2 regions of the Clostridium sp. CS1-1 genome follow, and region 1 is predicted to be linked to the other one. Evidence: riboswitches for the same ligand, from Rfam matches in the RefSeq annotation. Region 1 holds a riboswitch; the other holds the start of a gene.
The links. A riboswitch is a leader RNA that binds a small molecule or an ion and turns the genes downstream of it on or off. The one in region 1 is predicted to bind FMN.

Region 1 (7,926 bases):
ATCATTATAGTTTGTTATGAATTAATTGTAAATTTATACTTTTACATTAATCATTCCCAAATTGTTATCTCCAAAAAATTCTCTACAACTTGTAATATTCATTTCTTCCTGCTTTTCATCAACTTTTATATAGATATTATAGCCTATACTAGCTAATCCACTTAAAACTTTATCTTTTCCAATATCTAATAGTTTAACCCATTTTTCATCACATTTTATGTCTATATCCATATTAGAATTTTTTACTTTAATATAAGCATCTACTGTTCCCATGTTTGCCGTAGTAACAGATGCTGCTATTTTTACATCTGTAGAATCTATCTTCTTCCCTTTCTTTCTCTCATCTTTTATCATAAGCTTACATTCATATTCATGATTATGAAAGTTTACTGGTAAATCAAGATAATAATATTGATTTGACATAGAGTTAAATACTTTAAAGTCATTTATATTCTTATCTAATGCCTGCATTAAATTACTATATGCTTCTGGCTTTAATTCATTTTTTTGTTCTAAAACTGTTTTTATTATAGTTTTTATTTCTTCAGTTTTACCACTCACTTGCTCTTTTATATTCTTAGCTATATCCTCAATACTGTATTCCTTTTTTATTACCTTATTCAATTCACCTTTAATTTTTTCATTATCATTTAGTTTAATATCATTGGAGGCTTTTTCGGATGAGCTACTCCTAATGCTTTCTAAGCTATTTGAATCAACATTCTGTTTACTTATAGCTTCATCTACATTATCTTTGAGTTGTTCACTATTTAAATTTGTAGCCTTATTAATATTTCCTTTATTACTTAGTTCACTTTGTTGATTAATCTCATCTTTCTTATTAATTATACTTGGTAACTTATCTCCTAGTTCCTTTACATCTTTATATATAGAGGATTCACCTTTAAATACATCATTAAAACTTTTAATATTTTCCTCGGTTAGATCTACATTGTTCTCAAATAGAGTTATAATATCCTCTTCTGATATATTTTTTAATTCATTAAAAAATCCTTTTAGTATACTTTTTACATTAGTTGCTTCATTATTATTAGAATCTATACCTTTACTTTGAATGTACTTATTAATAAATGTATCTACTTCATCACTATTTAACTTTATCTTACCTTGAAAGTCTACTAAAGTCTTTATATTAGAAATATTTTCTCTAGTTAAAGGGATATTATGTTTTATCATTTTATCTAAAAGTTCATAATCATCTTTACCTACACTTATACCTTTTTCCTTTAATAAGGTTTCTATGGAGCTTTTTTCTGAGCCTTGTCTTTTATCATTAGAACCTAACATCTTGAGTAGCACTTTCCCATCTTCAAAACCTTCTACTTCAAACTTTATAAGTCCCTCTGAAAGCACGTCAGTATTTTCTTGAAGCTTAGCAGAAAATTGCCATCCGTCTAAAAGCTTTAATATTACTTCTCCAGTTAATTTATCTAAATTTATAACTCTCGCTGAAAAATTTTCTCCTACGTTAAAGGATAATCTTCTAAGAATCTTTCTCGAATTCAGATCATTTATATTGTTTATATTTCCTATTCCCGCCACACTAATACCCCCTTTTAAGCCGGCACTTGGCACTTACCAATACTCTATTATCGTACATAAATAATCTTTATAAACATAGTTCTTAGTATTAGATAAAAAAAAATCCGAGACTTATCTCGGATTAATTTTAACATCTTAATTATTCTTTGCAAACTCTCCATTTTTTACAGCCTCTTGATGAAGTATAGGAGATACACTTTTGTATACTGCCATAGTTAAAGCAGAAAGTATAATTCCTTTTATCAAGTTAAAAGGAGCTATAGACCAAATAATAAATGTTTTCAAATCTGTAATACTGCTATTTAATTTATGCCCCATTCCAACCACTGCACTTATTGGGAAGTTTAAAACTTTTTCATATAAAGGCAGAAGTATAAAATAGTTAAGAAGACTAGCTGCTACTGTCATTGCTAAGGTTCCTGCTACTAAACCAATTAATGCAGCTTTTTTACTCTTATTCTTATTGTATACATATCCTGCTATAAATACTAATACTGAACCAACTGCAAAATTCGCAAGCTCACCTATGAATGCTGTTCCTCCTTTAAATATACCATGAAGAATATTCTTTAAAAGTTCTATAACTATTCCAGCTGTTGGTCCGAGTGCAAACGCTCCAATTAAAGCAGGCAAATCACTTATATCAATTTTTAAAAATGTAGGAAATAGCGGAGTTGCTATCTCAATGAACATAAGAAGAAATCCGATAACCCCTAATAATGAAATTTTAACCAACTTGTTTAACTTTCCATTTCTCATAAATACACCCTCCATAATTTAATTAATAGTTTAGCAATAATCTTATAAGAACAATTCTTACTGCGGGGAAGGTGAATAGTATAATAAAAAACCCTGACAAAAATGCCAGGGCGAATAAACATTATACCTTACCTTCTTTCATCCAGACTTTACTGTCGGCCTCGGAGTTTCACCGAGTCATACCTAAAACTAGGCTCGCGGGCTATACCGCCGGTGGGGAATTTCGCCCCGCCCTGAAGATATTAAATTGTTAATTTTTCTACTCTTATTATAGTACATGTCATTATAAAATACAAGATATAGCATTTAAAATACACTAGATTTTAGATTGATTATAAGAATAGAATACTTAAACCTTTAAATTTCTTGTTTTTTCATAGTTAAAGCTATTCTCTTTCTCTTTTCATCTACTTCAAGAACTCTGACTTCAATAATGTCTCCAACCTGAACTACATCTAGCGGATGCTTTACAAATCTATCCGAAAGCTGACTTTTATGAACTAATCCATCTTGATGAACACCAATATCCACAAAAGCTCCGAAATCAGCTACATTTCTTACTGTTCCCATAAGCACCATTCCTGGCTTAAGATGTGACATTTCTATTATACCTGTTTTTAATATTGGCTTTGGCAATTCTTCTCTTGGATCCCTACCTGGTTTCTTAATCTCTTTTATTATATCATTAAGAGTTGGAACCCCTGTTTTTAACTCCTCAGCTAAATTGTCAATTCCAACTTCTTTAACTCTTTCATCAATATCTGTAAGCTTATTATTTTTTAAGTCTTCCAACATATATCCTAATCTACTTAATAAGCCTTTAGCAGCATCATAAGACTCTGGATGAACTGATGTATTGTCCAATGGTTCCTTGCTTTCCATGACTCTTAAGAAACCAGCACACTGTTCAAATGCCTTAGCACCCAATCTTTTAACCTTTAAAAGTTCCTTCCTACTCTTAAATTTACCATTTTCCTCTCTATAGGCTACAATGTTTTGTGATATTGTAGAATTTATGCCTGATACATAGCTCAAAAGAGAAGGTGTTGCTATATTTAAATCTACTCCTACATTGTTAACAGAATCCTCTACTATTCCACTTAAAGATTCATCTAATTTTTTAGAAGCAACATCATGCTGGTACTGTCCAACGCCTATTGATTTGGGATCTATTTTTACAAGTTCTGCAAGAGGGTCTTGAAGTCTTCTTCCTATAGATATAGCTCCTCTTAGTGAAACATTTATATCAGGATATTCTTTTGCAGCAAGTTCAGATGCAGAATATACTGATGCTCCCGCCTCTGAAACTACTACATAGTAAAGTTCTTTTCCTTTTTCCTCTTTAACTTCTTTAAGAAGTCTTACAATAATCTCTTCTGATTCTCTACTTGCTGTTCCATTACCTAAAGATATAACATCAACATTATGTCTATATACTAAATCTTTAAGTTTTTTTATAGAATCTTCCACTTGATTTGGTGATGCTGTAGCATATACAGTATCTGTATCTAATAACTTTCCAGTGTCATCTAGCACTGCTATTTTGCATCCTGTTCTAAACCCAGGGTCAAAACCAAGTACAATTTTTCCCTTTATAGGCGCTTGCATTAAAAGAGCTTTCAAGTTAGCCTTAAATATTTTTATAGCACCTTCTTCTCCTATATCCGTGAGCTCTGATCTTATCTCCCTTTCAATTGATGGGTATATGAGCCTTTTTAATGAATCCTTTACACTTTCTTCTATATATACATCCGTGATTTGATTTCCTTTTAAACACTTTCTATTCAAATATGATATAATTTTATCCATATCTGTAGTTATCTTAACCGAAAGTATTTTTTCTTTTTCACCTCTGTTAATAGCCAGGATTCTATGCGGTGGTATATTCTTAACTGCTTCCTTATATTCGTAATACATCTCATAAGGTGTAGTTTCTTTACTTTCTCCATTTGTTTCAATGAATCCTTCTCTATGTATAAGTTCCCTAATCCACTTTCTGAACTCCGCCTCATCTGATATAATCTCGCTTACTATATCCATTGCCCCTTGAAGTGCCTCTTCAACAGATTTTACTTCTTTTTCTTCATTAATAAATTCTGCCGCATACTCTTTTATTTCCCCTTTAAATTCACCATTCAAAATAACCTCCGCAAGCGGTTTTAGCCCCTTTTCTTGAGCAATTGTAGCTCGTGTTCTTTTTTTAGGCTTATAAGGTCTATATATATCTTCTACTTCCGTCAAAGTTTCACACTTTATTATAGTCTTCTTTAGTTCCTCAGTTAACTTCCCCTGCTCTTCGATAAGTCGTATAACATCTTCTTTCCTTGCTTCAAGATTCCTCAAATATGTAAGTCTTTCAAATAAATTTCTAAGAGTTACATCACTCATGCCACCTGTCATTTCTTTTCTATATCTAGCTATGAAAGGTACGGTATTTCCTCCATCTAGAAGTTCAATTACGCTTTCAACATCCTTCTTATCCAATCCTAATTCTTTTACAAGTCTTTCTACTATTATATTCATCCTTACCTCCAGTTACATTATTAGCAATTTTGTGTAGTTACTTATTATTATGTCACCACATCTAGGTTTTAGCAAATCCTTAATTTAATTTCAATATAATGCTTTAATTTCCTTTTTTTATTTTATCACATAAAAATATATTACAATAATCATATAGTATTTTGCAAATTAATATATATTTATAGACATCTTTTCTTAAGGAGAAATAAAATGAAAAACAAATTACTGTCTGTATTCATAATTATATTTTGTATCATTCTTAATTTTAGTTTTCAAATTCATCTTTCTATTCACTCTTTCAATCATAACTCAGTGAAAAGGTACATAGATTATCTATCTTCAGATAGCTTAAAAGGTAGACTTGCTGGTACTATAGAAAATGATACAGCTGCACTATATATAAAAAGTGAGTTTGAAAATAATAATTTAAAACCTTACGAGGGTAGTTATTTTCAACAGTTTGAAACAGTATATCCTCATAAAATTAAGGACAAACCTTATTTAACTGTTACTGATTCTAAGGGGTTCTTAATAAAAGAATATCAATATGGAGTTGATTATAAGGAAGATTTATTAAACTTTAGGAAGAACAATATTTCGTTTAATAAAAAAGATAAAATTACGTTTAGTAATGGTCATTTACAAATTCAACAAAATAATGACTACTTTTTATTTTATGTTACAGAAGATAATAAACTTACTTTTAGAAGCTCATTTATAAACTCATCCCCTTATAGCATGTATATTATGACCACCAAAAATACTGTAAATGAACTAAAAGACTATATAAAACAGAATTATACTATAAATTGCTTTATACCTTTTGAAACTAAGAATACATCCTTAAATAATATTACAGCTTATATAGAAGGTAAGGACCCTTCACTCCCGCCTCTTGTGCTTTCAGCTCACTTTGATCATATAGGAGCCGACTTAGGAGGTAGCATATATAGTGGGGCCTTGGATAACGCATCAGGTACAGCTTTCCTGTTAGAGCTAAGCAAATATATAAACTCATTAGGTAAACCAGATAGAAATATTATATTCGCAGGCTTTAATGCTGAAGAATTTGGATGTCTTGGTTCGACAGCCTTTGTAAATAAATATAAATATAATCTAAAAGGAGCTAAGGTTATAAATTTTGATATGATAGGCAGCGACCAGCCTGTACCACTTTATATTATGGGTGGCAGTAAGGATACAGAGAACTCTCCATTAATAAAAGAAATTGCAAAACTATGTTCTAGAAATAAAATTGAATTTAACTATCTATTTGAGGATGCAAGCGATCACGAGTACTTTAGAAAACAAGGCATAGATGCTATTACTCTTTCTGACTCAGATATATCTAGAATCCACACACCAAATGATAAAGCTAAATTTATAAGTGATAGCACTATAAATAGGTCTTTTAAAGTAGCTTCTAGAGAGGTTGTAAATCACGGATTTGGAAACAATCTGATACTTATTTATTATAAGGAATTAATCTTAATTTCATTAATAGCTATTATTCTTTGTATTAAATTTCAAAAACCTAGTCATTAAAATATATACTCGGATAACAAATAACTATCTTGTAATTCACTTTATTTAAAAATTTAGTACTCATTTTTCATAGTGAAAGCACTATCAAAATTTATTTGTCAGAATGTATCGATGGGTTTTTTATTTCTTCACCCTATACGATACACCTTTAAACTTTGATAGTGCTTTATTATACTGAATTAAATCATTAGATCTTAATAAGCTTTATTACTAAGTAACTCTCTTGTATTTAAACTATTTAGCTTTTACTATTCTGCTTTAAATATTCACTGATAAACTCGTCAATTTCTCCGTCCATTACAGCATTTATATTACCAGACTCAACACCAGTTCTATGGTCTTTAACAAGGGTATATGGTTGAAATACATAGGATCTTATTTGACTACCCCAACCAATGTCTTTAAGCTCTCCTGTAAGATCTTCTATCTTTTCCTTGTGTGCTCTCTCTTTTAGCTCTACAAGCTTTGCCTTAAGCATTTTCATAGCCTCATCTTTATTATGATGTTGACTCCTTTGATTTTGGCATTGAACAACTATGCCAGTAGGTATGTGCGTTATCCTTATTGCTGACTCAGTTTTATTTACATGTTGGCCCCCAGCACCTCCAGCCCTATAGGTATCTACTCTTAAATCTTCCGGTCTTATATCTATGTCTTGGCTGCTAGTAAGTTCCGGCAGAACTTCAATAGAAGCAAAGGACGTCTGTCTCTTGCCATTGGAATTAAAAGGAGATATTCTGACTAACCTATGAATTCCTTTTTCTGCTTTTAAGTATCCATATGCAAACTCTCCTACTACCCTTAGAGTTGCACTTTTTATTCCAGCATCTTCTGCGGTAAGTAAATCTATTGTTTCAACTTTAAAGCCATTTCTTTCGGCCCATCTAGTATACATCCTTAAAAGCATCTCAGTCCAATCCTGAGCATCAGTTCCTCCAACACCTACATGTAGGTCTAATATCGCAATGTTTTTATCGTATTCTCCTGAAAGTAGGACTTCTATTCTAAACCTCTCAACTTCTCTTCTAATGTCATCTACTTCCCTTACAATTTCTTTTGCAGATGATACATCGTCTTCTTCCACTGCAAGCCTTACTAAAAACTCAGAATCACTTATTCTTTCCTCAAGTTCTATGTATCTATCTAATCTTCCTTTAAGGAGCTTCTCTTCACCAGTTATCTCTTGAGCCTTATTTACATCATTCCAAAATTCTGGTTGTTGCATTACCTTCTGCAATTCTTCTACTCTATTTTTTATGCCTTCTATGTCAAAGAGAATCCCTAATCTCTTTTATAGTTTCATTTAACTTACTTATTTCATTTAGAGTTTCTTCTAATTGAATTATCATGTAACCACACTCCTTTATTAAAGAAATGTGGCTTTACCTATAAGGAAAACCACATTTCTCTATCTTAAAACAAATTATATTTCTGGTCTCTAATAAAAATTATGTCTACTCAAATCTTCCACAGCAATTTTTATATTTCTTGCCACTTCCACAAGTGCACAGGTCATTTCTCCCTGTAGTTTTTTCT
Region 2 (7,926 bases), 2.1 Mb from region 1:
ATAGTAATTTTAGCTGACTTTGTAGATTTCGTAATAGTCTGAATATGTCCTACTTCTTCTACTAATCCTGTAAACATAAAGGAATTCTCCTCCCCTTTTGTAAAGTGATACTAACTACAATTAAGTTTTAAGCACCCTGCCTTGGGTGAAAATTTTAATGTTTTCTTATATATCCTTCTAACATGAAATCGTTTTCAAATCTATATATTTCAATATCTTCAATTGAAATCGCTTCTCTCATGGCTGCTTTTCCAAGTCCTCCAATTGGTGTCTTTGAGTTTCTGCCACCTATGATCTTTGGAGCGATAAAAGCATTAATTTTATCAACAATTCCTTCTTCAACTGCTGAATAATTTAACTCACTTCCGCCTTCTAAAAGCACACTATCTATTGATTTTTCACCTAATACTCCCATGAGGAATTTTAAATCTACTTTATTATTTTTTAATGGTGTAGTAATTATTTCTATGCCAATATCCTCCAAGGTCTTTATCTTATTCTTATCGGCTAACTCTGTAGTAGCTATAATTGTTTTTGCTTTTGATTCAACATGAAGCACTTTTGACTCTAATGGAATTCTTGCACTACTATCAACTATAATTCTTGTTGGATCACTACTATTTCCTGTAGAAAGCCTTGTTGTTAGGAGTGGATTATCAGTAAGTATTGTACCTATGCCCGCCATAATACCTGAAACTCTATGTCTTAATTTATGAACATATTTTCTGGAAAATTCATTCGTGATCCATTTTGAATCACCAGTATATGCTGCAATTTTTCCATCTAATGTCATGGCTGTTTTTAATATACAAAAAGGAATTTTAGTAGTTATGTACTTTAAAAAAATCTCATTAAGCTTTTTGCCCTCTTCCTCCATAACTCCTGTAACAACTTCAATATTATTATCTCTTAGTATCTGAATGCCTTTTCCGGCTACTAGGGGGTTAGGATCTTTTAACCCAATAATAACCTTTTTGATTCCCTTTTCTACTATTGCATTCGCACATGGCGGTGTTTTACCGTAATGTGAGCAAGGTTCTAGAGTCACATACATAGTAGCACCTTTTACATTCTCAGTTGCATTTTTAAAAGCATTTACTTCTGCGTGGCTACTTCCATAAACTTCATGATAACCTTCTCCTATGATTCTTCCATCTTTAACAATTACAGCCCCAACTAAAGGATTAGGATTTGTATATCCACTTCCCATAGCGGCTAACTTTAATGCTCTTTCCATATACTTAGTTTCCATGCAACCCCTCCAGTCATCGTATACATTAAGTAATCCCCAATTTTTAAAAAAGAATGCAAAATAAAAAACGCCCTGAATAAAAAATTCAGAGCGTTGACTTACACAAATATAGGGTAGCTTCATATGCCTACATCAAACATACATACTTATGCATGTCAATATAAATAAAGCTATACCATATTTATCTTCTTTCATCCAGACTTTACTGTCGGCCTCGGAGTTTCACCGAATCATACCTTACGGCTCGCGGGCTATACCGCCGGTGGGGAATCTAACCCCGCCCTGAAGACTTATTTTATGTTTAAAGGATACCACTAGTTTACTATGATGTCAATATATATACATAACTTTTTTTAAAAATTCCTCTTAAGCTAATATTAATAAATCATATTACCTATTTTTAATGTCTAACCATATCATTCACTAAATAAACATAAGAATACTTATCTGATACATTAAAGCTTATGGTTCGTTATATTATTTTGGATATACCCCCCTAAATTTAAATTTAATTACGTACAAGCTATATGTAGGATATTACATTCATTGTATCATATCTCAAAACAGGTCAAATATGGGTACTTAATAAAGCTTTAATAGACAACGTAAATTTGAAAGGAGAAATCTTTATGAAGTTTTTTATAACGTCTAAAGACATAGGAATAGATTTAGGAACATCAAATACTTTATTATATGTAAGGGGCAATGGAGTTGTACTAGTTGAACCTTCAGTTATAGCTTTAAATGCCACAAATAAGGAAATTTTAGCAGTAGGTTCAGATGCTAAAAAAATGATAGGTAGAACACCAGAAGATATTATTACTATAAGGCCGCTAAAAGATGGGGTAATTGCTAACTTAGGTGTTACTCAACAAATGCTGAAAATGTTTATTAATAAAGTCTCCGCTAAGGGTAGCTTTAGAAATTCTAGTGTTGTAATCTGTCATCCTTCAGGAATTACTGAACTTGAAAAAAGAGCACTTAACGATGCAACTAGTTATGCTGGAACTCGTAAAGTTAAACTGATTGAGCAACCTGTAGCTGCTGCCATTGGTGCCGGCCTACCTGTAGATGAGCCTGTTGGGAATATAATAGTGGATATAGGTGGCGGTACCACAGAAGTTTCAGTTATTTCTCTCGGAGGAATTGTCACAAGTAAAAGTTTGAGAGTTGCAGGAGATGAATTAGATGAGACAATTATAAACTATGTAAAGAAAGAGTTTAATTTATTCATAGGCCAACTAACAGCTGAAAATATTAAAATTGAGCTTGGTTCAGTGTGTCCAGATGGTGATGATGAAGAACTGAAAATGCAAATACGCGGTAGAGATTTAATCTCTGGACTTCCAAAGGTAATCACAATTACTAGCAGTGAAATTCGAGAAATATTACAAGAGCCAGTTTCTCTTGTAATTGATGCAATTAAGACCACTATTGAGCAAACTGCACCAGAGCTTGCTGCAGACATAATGGACAATGGTATAATGCTCTCAGGTGGAGGTGCACTTCTTAAAGGCTTAGATAAACTTATATATAGTAAACTGCATATACCTGTTTATATCGCAGAGAACCCTATCCAATGTGTTGCTCTTGGTGCAGGGAAATGTCTTGATATGATGAGCAAAATTTAGGATGTTGCTATATTACATATATTCCTATAATAAATTAAGCTAATTTATTTTTATAGAAAATAACATAAGAAGAATGAGTAAGATGATTTTTTCATACCTCATGTTCTTCTTATTTCTTTGAATCGTAGTAATTAAGAAATTATTGAAATCGTAGGTGGTAAATTTGCAGGAACTGAAGCTTCAAAAAATTTTCATATTGTTAAATGGTTCGGATCAAAATACTAATTATTATATTTTAAAATTAAAACCTCTTGATAGCAATAATCTAATTACTAGTCAAGAGGTTCTACTTTGTCATATAATTAATTTTTAAAATCCCTAATTCCTCTATTTAGAGGTTAGCGAATATAAATAATAAACTTATGATTTTCAAATAATTAATTTACAGTGAATTTTTTCTCAACGGGCTTTGTAAGTTTTTTACCATCTTTAGATTGTACATTTTCTCCAATTAAGATAGTATAACTCTCACCCTTCTTAAATCCGTCACTTGTCTTAATAATAGCCTCATTAGTATTTGAATCGTATGATATATCAGTATCTAATATATTGTTTTCAGAATCAATAACCAATATATTTTTTGAGTTGATTGTGTCTGATTTCACTGGTATAGTAAAACTTATTTTCCAATCTCTCTTTTGCTCATCTATTTTTTGTTCTTCCATTACTTTCTTATTTGTTTTGCTTTTTAAGCTATTAACATCTTGCTGTTGAACACTAGATAATTTATTAATTGCTTCCTTTACTTCATTTATTAAAGCATCTGTTCTAGTGTTTAACTCCGCTATTTGTGGGTCATCGGCGTAACCAGTTCTATCAAGTTGTCTTTTTACTGTATTAAGTCTGTTTAAAACCGCATTTAGCTTACCGATAAAGCTATTGTCAGTTTTGTTATCTTCATTCTCGTATTCCTTCTCAAAGTCATCGCTTAAATCTTGTTCATCTCCATCATCTACTGTATTTACATCACCAGTATTTTCAGTAACCACCTCTGACTCAGTTTGTACATTTTGATTATCTGTTGACAGATTTGTGTCCTCTATTGATTGGTTACTACTATCAGATAATTGTTCTGCACTACTTGATTCAGTTGGATTTGTTGTCTGTTCTGTAGTATTCTGTGTAGCTGAACTTCCATCAATTGAACTGCCAGTAGTGGTTTGTGATTCACTATTCGTATCTTCAAAATACTTATCCATCTTCACATTAATTTTACTCAATGTATCTTCAATATGATCCAATCTTCGATCAATTATCTGGGCTTCTTTTGAAATTTTTTTATTATTGATATTTTTTTTCATATCAACATTATTTTTTTTCTGCTCTGCTTTGCTTGAATCTTTACTATTAGTATTCGCTTTTGATTTTTGGCTAGTCGCACTTGAGTTTTTACTACTGATATCTGGTTTAGAAGCAAATACTGTTCCTGTTGAAAAAGTGGTTGCTACTAAAGCGGTTAAAACCATTAACTTTATGTTTTTTTTCTTCAATTAAACTCACTCCTTAGAAATAATTATTTATAAATCAAATAGATTTATAAGTAATTTTCGGTATAAATTTAGAATTCTTTATAAGTTTATTAGAATTTATAGTTAAATTTAACATTACATTTAATTATCTCATTTATTAATCTTTTTTTTGACTTCCTATACATACAAAATTTGACTTATCTATTATTTTATCAATATAGACTATTGTAAAAGTCAGAAATATTAATAATTTTGTTTTAAAAATTTTAAAGATTTATGTAACATGATAACTATTGTATAAAAAATAATTATAAATTTAGTATGATTAGTTATAAAAAAAGGAACTATATTAATAGCAAAGTTAATTACTTTAAGTTAATAATAATTAATTGATATTAATTATTATTTAGTATTGACTTTGTTATGATAACGATGTAATATAAATGTATAGCAACAATTACTTGTTATAGCATTTATATACATAATTTCTTGTTGTTAAAAGTCATAGTTATTTTATGACAAATACTGAATATTATTAGATTAAGCACAATTAATCACAAAATGTATTAATCTATTATAAATTTAAGGAGGTAAACTCATGGGAAGTAAGTCGTTAGAAAAGTTTTTAACTGAAAACTTGCAAGATTTAAGAAGCAAAGGTCTCTACAATGAAATAAATACGGTTATTGGTGCTAATGGTCCAATAATCGATGTTAACGGTAAGAGAGCAATTAACCTTTCTTCAAATAACTACCTAGGTTTAGCTAATAATGAAAGAATGATTGAAGCTAGCATAAGAGCTACTCAAAAATATGGAGCTGGTGCGGGAGCTGTAAGAACAATAAATGGAACATTAGATATTCATGATGAGTTAGAGGAAAAACTTGCAAAGTTCAAGCACACAGAAGCAGTTATAACCTTCCAGTCAGGATTTAACTGTAATATGGGGGCTATTTCAGCTGTAATGAACAAGCAAGATGCTATATTGTCAGATTCATTAAATCACGCTTCAATTATTGATGGATGCAGACTTTCAGGTTCAAAAACAATTAGATTTGAACACGCAGATATGGATGATTTAAGAAAGAAAGCTAAGGAAGCTAGAGATTCAGGACAATACGAAAAAATAATGGTTATAACTGATGGAGTATTCTCCATGGATGGTGACATAGCCCCTCTTCCTGAAATGATAAAAGTAGCAGAAGAATTTGACTTAATTACTTACGTTGATGATGCTCACGCTTCAGGGGTGCTTGGTCAAAATGGATCTGGTTCTGCAACTCATCACAATTTAGTAGGTAAAATAGATTTCCAAATAGGAACACTATCAAAAGCTATAGGAGTTGTTGGTGGATATGTTGCAGGAACTAGAGATTTAATTGACTGGTTAAAGGTTCGCGCAAGACCATTCTTATTCTCAACTTCTATGACTCCAGGCGCAGCAGGTGCATGTATAGAAGCTATAAATATATTAAGTGAAAGTACTGAGCTTGTTGATAAACTATGGGAAAATGGAAGATATTTAAAGAAAGGTCTTCAAGAATTAGGTTTTGATATTGGTCACAGCGAAACTCCAATTACTCCTTGTATTATTGGAGATGCTGATAAAGCTCAACAATTTAGTAAGGAATTATTAAATGAAGGAGTTTACGCGAAATCAATAGTATTCCCAACTGTACCACTTGGAACAGCAAGAGTAAGAAATATGCCTACGGCTGCACATACAAAACAAATGCTAGATGACAGTATTGCAGCATATGCTAGAGTAGGAAGAAAAATGGGTATAATAAAATAATAAGTTAAGGTATTTATTTAAGGAGGAAAAAATATGAAAAAAATATTAGTAACAGGTTCCCTAGGACAAATTGGATCAGAACTAGTTATGCATATGAGAAATGTTTATGGAAATGATAACGTTATCGCAACAGATATAAGAAGACTTGAGGGAAATCCAGCAGTTGAATCCGGTCCTTTTGAAATACTTGATGTTTTAGATGCAAAGGCTATGGCAGAAGTAGCAAAGAAATATAATGCTGATACGATAATCCACCTTGCTGCTTTATTATCAGCTGTTGCAGAAGCAAAACCAGTGCTAGCTTGGGAAATTAATATGGGCGGATTATTTAATGCACTTGAAGTGGCTAGAGAGCTAAATTGTTCCTTCTTCACTCCAAGTTCAATTGGTGCATTCGGACCTAATACGCCGAAAGTTAAAACTCCACAAGATACAATTCAACGTCCTCAAACAATGTATGGGGTAACTAAAGTATCTGGTGAACTTCTTTGCGATTATTACTTCAAAAGGTTTGGTGTTGATACTAGAGGAGTACGTTTCCCAGGACTTATTTCTTATGAAACATTACCTGGTGGAGGAACAACTGACTATGCAGTAGATATTTATTACGAAGCTTTAAAACATGGTAAGTATACATCTTTTATTGATAAAGGAACTTATATGGATATGATGTATATGCCTGATGCTTTAAATGCTATTGTTAGTCTAATGGAAGCAGACCCTAACAAACTTGTTCACAGAAACGCCTTCAATATTACAGCTATGAGTTTTGAACCAGAAATGATAGCTGCAGAAATTAAAAAACATATACCAAACTTTGAAATGAGTTATAATGTTGACCCAATAAGACAGGCAATCGCTAATTCATGGCCAGATTCTATAGATGATGCAGCAGCTAGACAAGAATGGGGCTTTGATGCAAAATATGATTTAGCTTTAATGACAAAAGATATGCTTGATAAATTAAGACCTAAATTAGGTGTAAAATAATTCAACTACTATATAGATTGAATTTTAATTTAATATTAAATAAGGGACTCTAGCAGCTTTTGCTAGAGTTCTTTTAACAATATTTTTTCTTCAGAAAGCAAATCATTTATTCTATCAAAGGCTTCTTTCATTAGATTACCATTAGCTTGGTTTTATTAATTATATAATGAAAGTATATGCAGAGTAATGCATAACTAGTACTTTTGCTATGGAATCATTAACACATCCTAAATTGCATAATTATTAAATTATGCAATTTGCTTCATATTATTGAATAAAAAACATAAAATGAACAGCTCTATCAATGTATACAGTATATATTTCTACATATACCGTATACATCGAAAAAGCTGCTCAATTTTAGCTCATAATTAAATTAATATCTTACAATATTTATACTTAACTACTTGTTCTCTTATATTTACACAGTGAACTTCTCCATATGCTTAGCTAATTTTTCAGAACTTGTTGCATTATTTACTGTTTCTATTAAAATTAGATTTGTTTCTTCACTTACGTCACCTACGCTTGAAGCTATTTCTCCTGAAGATTTAGCTACTTCTGCCACTGAAAAGGCAACTTCATTCATACTGATAACAATTTGCTCTATAGAATTAGAAACATTTTCTGACGACTCTGCAAATTTTTCAATGATGTTCCTGATAGTTTGTCCATCATTTTTGTACTGAGTGCTAATTTCAATTAATTCTTCATAATCTTTTATAACATCATTCTCAATAACCTGTAGCACATATTCTGAAGAATTGGAAAGTGTATCTACGGCTCCTA

Region 2: another riboswitch for FMN. It lies ahead of ribD (bifunctional diaminohydroxyphosphoribosylaminopyrimidine deaminase/5-amino-6-(5-phosphoribosylamino)uracil reductase RibD); the one in region 1 lies ahead of AC0N0V_RS00815 (ECF transporter S component).

The regions. Positions count from the first base shown of each region.
Region 1 covers NZ_CM148680.1:162,952-170,877, reverse strand. Annotated here, with positions in the region: gene AC0N0V_RS00820 (hypothetical protein) at 34-1,563, opposite strand; gene AC0N0V_RS00815 (ECF transporter S component) at 1,699-2,322, opposite strand; FMN riboswitch at 2,449-2,567, opposite strand; gene AC0N0V_RS00810 (Tex family protein) at 2,680-4,845, opposite strand; gene AC0N0V_RS00805 (M28 family metallopeptidase) at 5,056-6,390, shown strand; one part of gene prfB (peptide chain release factor 2) at 6,629-7,660, opposite strand; one part of gene prfB (peptide chain release factor 2) at 7,662-7,739, opposite strand; gene secA (preprotein translocase subunit SecA) at 7,845-7,926, opposite strand, start outside.
Region 2 covers NZ_CM148680.1:2,253,025-2,260,950, forward strand. Annotated here, with positions in the region: gene AC0N0V_RS10605 (riboflavin synthase) at 1-77, opposite strand, end outside; gene ribD (bifunctional diaminohydroxyphosphoribosylaminopyrimidine deaminase/5-amino-6-(5-phosphoribosylamino)uracil reductase RibD) at 155-1,252, opposite strand; FMN riboswitch at 1,432-1,546, opposite strand; gene mreB (rod shape-determining protein MreB) at 1,882-2,883, shown strand; gene AC0N0V_RS10620 (Ig-like domain-containing protein) at 3,261-4,373, opposite strand; gene AC0N0V_RS10625 (glycine C-acetyltransferase) at 4,951-6,147, shown strand; gene AC0N0V_RS10630 (L-threonine 3-dehydrogenase) at 6,181-7,137, shown strand; gene AC0N0V_RS10635 (methyl-accepting chemotaxis protein) at 7,559-7,926, opposite strand, start outside.